DNA from 3 places in the Fundicoccus sp. Sow4_D5 genome. Region 1 is predicted to be linked to each of the others. Evidence: predicted binding sites of a transcription regulator. Region 1 holds the regulator's gene; each other region holds the start of a gene.
The links. Region 1 encodes Rex, which represses fermentation and respiration genes when NADH is low (regulators of the CRP and FNR family bind a similar motif). Its sites were predicted from a motif close to TTGTGAANTANTTCACAA; they were not measured.
Positions count from the first base shown of each region.

Region 2: a site for Rex is predicted at 1,286-1,303, ahead of ACTQ45_RS07275 (NAD(P)H-dependent flavin oxidoreductase). Genes of this name have one in related genera too.
Region 3: a site for Rex is predicted at 1,210-1,227, ahead of pflB (formate C-acetyltransferase). Genes of this name have one in related genera too.

Region 1 covers NZ_JBQKLF010000011.1:28,333-30,541, forward strand. Annotated here, with positions in the region: gene ACTQ45_RS11400 (MBL fold metallo-hydrolase) at 1-285, shown strand, start outside; gene ACTQ45_RS11405 (redox-sensing transcriptional repressor Rex) at 663-1,322, shown strand.
Region 2 covers NZ_JBQKLF010000005.1:17,425-19,633, forward strand. Annotated here, with positions in the region: gene ACTQ45_RS07270 (GGDEF domain-containing protein) at 1-71, shown strand, start outside; gene ACTQ45_RS07275 (NAD(P)H-dependent flavin oxidoreductase) at 316-1,260, opposite strand; gene ACTQ45_RS07280 (helix-turn-helix domain-containing protein) at 1,892-2,209, shown strand, end outside.
Region 3 covers NZ_JBQKLF010000001.1:574,955-577,163, reverse strand. Annotated here, with positions in the region: gene pflB (formate C-acetyltransferase) at 1-1,141, opposite strand, end outside; gene parC (DNA topoisomerase IV subunit A) at 1,418-2,209, opposite strand, start outside.

The DNA.
Region 1 (2,209 bases):
ACCATGATTCACATGTCTGACTTGATGTTGACGCATGCGCACAAGAATCCTTTATGGGTAGGTGCTGTCGATGATTATCCAATGGACTCTGTAGCGGCCAAGCAAGCCTTCTTACCGGAAGCTTTCAAGAACAATTGGAAGTTTTTCTTCTACCATGATCCTTACTATGCGGTGTTACAGTACGATGAATCAGGTCAAAATATTGTGTATCACTTAGATCATGAAGTGGAGCCATTGACAACGTGGAGTGACTTGCAAGACAAGCGCATTCCTTTTGTAGACTAGAACGCCACTAATAAAAAATAAATAAAAAAAACAACATACTGAAGCCACTTGCTCATCACATGTGGCTTCAGTATGTGAATGTGTGAATGTAAGTGCCAGCATTCGATAAACACTTTAATTAAGGCTATAACTTTTACTTATCAATGAGTACATTATTGAGCAAACTATCAAGACACCTTGACGCAGCACTTAAAATTTGCAAGATGGCTTAATGTCATATTTTGTGAAGTGAAGTAAAATTAATCCGCTTTCAAGGCTAGACAAATAACCCTCATCAAGTTAAACTAATAGCAAGGATTGTGAAAAAATGCTATAATCTACTTGAAATGATTAAAAAATTTGTTAGTCTAGTTAACTTGTGAAAGAAGGAATAAATCATGCATAAAGATATACCCAGAGCGACAGCGAAACGTCTGCCGATTTATCACCGCTATTTAAGATTTCTGCACAATGCAGGAAAAAAAAGAATCTCATCAACTGAATTAAGTGATGCTGTTAAAGTCGATAGCGCGACGATCCGTCGTGACTTCTCATACTTTGGGGCGCTAGGAAAACGTGGCTACGGCTACGATGTGGATTACCTATTGGACTTTTTCAGCAAAACGCTGAACCAGGACCGTTTAACGTCGGTTGCCTTGGTTGGGGTCGGGCATTTAGGAAATGCGCTACTGAATTACAACTTCCGTAAAAACAACAACGTGCGTATCGGCGCAGGATTTGATATTAACCCGGATATCGTGGGAACGATTCGCTCGGGCGTGCCAGTTTACCACATGGACGAATTGGAGGAGCAAATCCAACAACAAGCGATTGAAATTGTCATCTTGACCGTGCCACAAGCATCGGCTAACGACATCGTCGACCGTCTGATCGACTCAGGCATCAAAGGGATTCTAAACTTTACGCCACTGCGCTACGACGTACCCAAACACGTCCGCGTCCAAAACGTCGACTTAACGAATGAATTACAAACATTAATCTACTTCATCGACAGCAACTTGGACGAAAGCGACGACCTAGAGTCAGAATTTACTTAATTAGGGAAAATAAGCATAGTAGTAAGATAATGAAACAGGCTCCTCGGTAAAACGAGCGGCCTGTTTTTGTGTAGATTGAAAAGGGTTGGGTCATTGGGGCGGGAGTTACATTAGTGACAATAGGGGGCTAAGCGACCGACGAACTCTCGCACCTTTTGGGTGAGTGGGAGTGGAAAATAAGGAACAGGTTTGGGTGCTGACATGTCAAGACCTTTGAAGAATAGTTACCGCGCAGTCGGCACTAGCCACCTGTTATCCTGCCGACTCTTTTGTAAGATCGGCACTATCCACGCGTAATCCTGCCGAGTCTATTGTAAGGTCGGCACTATCCACCTGTTATCCTGCCGACTCTATTGTAAGGTCGGCACTAGCCACCTGTTATCCTGCCGAGTCTTTTGTAAGGTCGGCACTAGCCACGCGTAATCCTGCCGACTCTATTGTAAGGTCGGCACTATCCACCTGTTATCCTGCCGACTCTATTGTAAGGTCGGCACTAGCCACCTGTTATCCTGCCGACTCTATTGTAAGGTCGGCACTATCCACGCGTAATCCTGCCGACTCTTATGTAAGGTCGGCACTATCCACGCGTAATCCTGCCGACTCTTATGTAAGGTCGGCACTAGCCACGCGTAATCCTGCCGACTCTTTTGTAAGGTCGGCACTAGACACGCGTAATCCTGCCGACTCTATTGTAAGGTCGGCACTAGCCACGCGTAATCCTGCCGACTCTTATGTAAGGTCGGCACTATCCACGCGTAATCCTGCCGACTCTTATGTAAGGTCGGCACTAGACACCTGTTATCCTGCCGACTCTTATGTAAGGGCGGCACTAGCCACGCGTAATCCTGCCGAGTCTATTGTAAGGTCGGCACTAGCCACCTGTTATC
Region 2 (2,209 bases), on a different contig from region 1:
ACCAGGTTAGCCAAGTGATTCAAGCGAAACTAACAGCTCAATCACTTCAATCGCCGGAGACGACTGAATAGTTCGAATAATCAGAATAATCTAAGAAATCCGACTAAACCGAATAGTTCGAATAATCAGCCCTTAATGTTAGAGATTTAATTAGAAAAACCGCAGCACTCGTTTGAGTGTCGCGGCTTTTTTATTGTCATTAGTTTCTTAGTCAGGCTAAAAACTGAATACTTTTGAGTGTTTATTGCTATATAAAGTTAGCATGATAAGTTGCTCTGGTTTGTCTTTAGCCTCAAACTTCGTGAAAATAATTGCTTATCTTCTAAAAGCGGCAAGCGATTCGATCACGTCATTCGCTTCAGCAAACATCGTTTCGATAATTTCTTTGACTGGTCGGACTTCTGTGATTAGTCCAGCAATCTGGCCGAAAGTCACAATTTCATTGGTTGTATCGCCGTCACGAGCTGCTCTCACTAAAGATGGAATTGTGTATGCTTCCAGTGCATCTAAATCAACGCTTGGATCCTCATCCAATTCGACATGTTTAACGGTGGCTGCATTTTTCGTCATCCGCATCGGACCACGCGTTTTGCTACCAGAAACGACCGTTGCGGTATCGTTGGCATCGACTAAAGCTTGTTTGTAATTATCATGAATGGGTGCTTCAATTGAAGCCACAAAAGCCGTCCCAACTTGAACGCCAGCCGCTCCAAGCGCATAGGCTGCGACAATCCCATGACCATCCGCAATTCCACCAGCTGCAATGACCGGAATTGTGGTGACAATTGCCGCTGCTTGACGCGTTAAGGTCATGGTTGTTGCCGTTCCAATATGCCCGCCAGCTTCCATCCCTTCTACGACAACACCGTCAGCTCCGTTATCTTCCATTTTTTTAGCGACTCGCGCTGAAGGTACGACTGGGAAAACCTTGGCTCTAGCTGCATGAATTTTGTCGAAATATGGTAGGGGGTCGCCTGCCCCAGTGGTAAAGAATTTAATTCCTTCTTCTAACATCACATCGATCAAGGCATCTGCATTCCCGGTCATAATTGCTACGTTAGCGCCAAATGGTTTGTCGGTTAATTCTCTGATTTGACGGATATCCGCACGTACTTGCTCAGGTTTTGAACCAGCCGTTGCTAGGATACCCATTCCGCCAGCTTCAGAAACTGCCCCCACTAATTCAGGCCGCGACACGCCACCCATCGCTCCACAGAAAATCGGATACTCGATGCCCAATAACTCAGTTAGTTTCATCATCATTCTTTCTCCTCCAAAATTTAGTTTGTTAATTACTTCACAATTTAATTGTAAGATACCATTTAGAAAATTACAAGCTGACACCGATTAGTAAAACTTATGGAGATATTAATTGAAGGAAGTGGGGAAAAGTAGGGATGACGGAGCGAGAGACTAGCTTAGGCGCGGCAAAGAGGGTGATTGCTACTATTGAACAACTAAGACCGGCGCAGTCATTCTTTAGTCGTTCACGGCAATTAAATAAGACTAATATTTTATTTGATCGGCTGGAATCCAGTGGCTGCTAGCTTTGTCTGTTGACAAGTAGGTGCTGATTTGAAATTTGGAAGGGATATTGCTAAGACGACTTGTCATTAAAAGCTGATATCGTAGATCACCAGCCACCATGATATTTTAAGTGACTTAGCCAGTATTTTTCATAATATTAATCAGCAGCCTAGCATGCAATAAACACCGAATGATTATCAGCAATATTTTGGCCGGAATTTTATATAAAATAATATATAATAAATTATATAAGTGTCTTGACAGCTTTATATATCGAGTGTATACTCTAAATATAAACTAATGTGAAAACAAACACAAATGGTGACGTGATACCTAGGAGAAAGACAGGGGGAGAGGGAGCAAGGTGAATATTGACCGTTTTATAGAGGCGCGAAAGCAACTGGGTTTGGCCCAAAGTGAGCTTTGTGAAGGCATTTGTACGCAGGCCACCTTGAGTCGCTTTGAGAATAATGGCCAGGTACCTAATCTGAAAATTCTGATGAAGCTTTGCAATCGATTGAACTTGTCGCTAGGCGATTTGTTTCCAAAAATTGGCGTCAAGAATCCAGAAGCTATTGAAAAAATGAACCAAATAGAGTTTTGGCTAATCACGAGTGAATTCGAGCAAGCGAGTCAGCTGCTGAAGACATTGGACGTGCATGCGCTAGAAAAAGATCAATTA
Region 3 (2,209 bases), on a different contig from region 1:
TTGACATCTTAGCAGCAAATCTTTTGAAAGGTTCTGGTAAGCGTGTTGACCATAGAATTGTTAAGTTTGGTTCAGGTGCTGGACCTAAGTTTGAAAGTGTGTGTAAGAAACGGAATGAACTTTTAGTGACTAATGAACGTCCGTCATTACCCATCCCCCCAATAGATTCAGTTACCCAAGTTGGATCACCTGAGAATAAGTCATTATAGTCTGGCGTACGGGCAAATTTAACTAAGCGTAATTTCATAACGAAATGATCGACTAATTCTTGTGCTTCAACTTCTGTTAATGTACCGTTGGCTAAATCACGTTCTACATAGATATCTAAGAATGTAGAGACACGGCCAAGTGACATTGCGGCACCGTTTTGTTGTTTAATGGCAGCTAAATATGCTAAATACGTCCATTGGAAAGCTTCTTGAGCACTTTCGGCAGGGACTGAAATATCAAAGCCATAGATTTGACCTAGTTTTTTAAGATCTTTCAGAGCACGATATTGTTCGCTAACTTCTTCACGCAATTGAATGATGTCATCTGACATCGTACCATAGCCAATATTGTCGAAATCTTTTTGTTTTTCAGCCATCAAGAAATCTACCCCATATAAAGCAACACGGCGGTAGTCACCGATAATACGTCCACGTCCATAAGCATCTGGTAGTCCAGTAATGACACCCGATTTACGTGCAGAACGCATGTCTGGTGTATAAGCATCGAAGACACCTTGATTATGTGTTTTACGATATTCAGTAAAAATTTTATGGTTTTCTGGATCAACTTCGTAACCATAGGCTTCCAATGAGTTTTCTGACACTCGAATCCCACCGAATGGCTGGAAGCTACGCTTTAATGGTTTATCTGTTTGGAAACCAACAATCTTTTCTAACTCCTTATCGATGTAACCTGCTTCATGAGAAGTAATTGTCGAAACAATCTTATTATCCATATCAAGTACGCCACCGTTGTCGCGTTCTTGTTTAGTTAATTCCATGACTTCGTCCCATAGTTCTACGGTTGCTTCTGTAGGTCCTGCTAAAAATTCATCCCCCGCTGTATATTCTTTAAAGTTAGCTTGAATAAACTCACGCACGTCTACTTGTTCTTGCCATTTTTTTCCTTTAAACCCTTGCCACTGTTTCATAATAAATCCTCCTTGTTATACTTTCCGATTAAAATATGACAAACGACTTGTTCAACATTTCACCCTTATTGTATCATGATTCACAAACAAAGCAATAGGCTTTTTACATAATTTTGTATTTTTCTGCATTTTAATCAATTTCTTATACACGCTTACAAAGGCTTTATTATAGTAATCTCATTTTTGCTAAATTATTCCAATCTGTTTTAAGACAGAAAAAAACTGTACCAATAAAACTATAACAAGATAGTTTGTGGCACAGTTCTCAATCTGTTTTTAGTTGTCGTCTAACATTTTTAGACGTGCTGGATGCATCGTTAGGACTTTTCCTAATTGATCTATCTCAGAAATAGCCGAACCATTCGCCAGCCTTTCAGTTAACGGGATGTCCGTTGTATTAAATTCATAGACATAACCTGTATCGCCGTAAAGAACGACTGGAATACTGCCATGCGACAACGGAATACTTGTTAAAATCCTATGTGGATTCGTTTTTAATTCTTTCAGTAATAAGATTCCACGACTACCACGCCCCGCTTGATTAATAATATCAATATCAAAGCGTTTTAAATGTCCTCTTTGTGTTAAAACTAAAGCTTGTGGACGATTCATTGATTGGTCAAACAACATTCCTGCTGCGACATTGTCATCATCTTTCAAGTTAATGGAGATGACTCCTTGAGTTTTCAGACCAGTTTGCGACACTTCTTCTAAGTCATAACGTAAACTATAACTTTTAGCCGTCAGCAGAACCACTTGGTATTCACTGCCCTGTTTGGCCCTAATTGCTGCAAGTAATTCATCATCAGCATCCTTCATTGTCATTGCTACTGCTGTTCTCGACTTGTAACTTCTGTAAGTCGTGAATAAAGACAAACTCGTTTGCTTAATACGTCCGTTACGAGTGATTAACACAATATTATCAGACTCATCTTGTGTTTGCGTAGCCGATTGGGTTTGCACGCCGCCTTTGATTGATGAAAAGACGCTGATAATTTGTTCTCCGCTAGCTAATTGATAGTTTTGGGATAAATGAATGCCGATTTCTTTCCATCGAATATCTGGCAT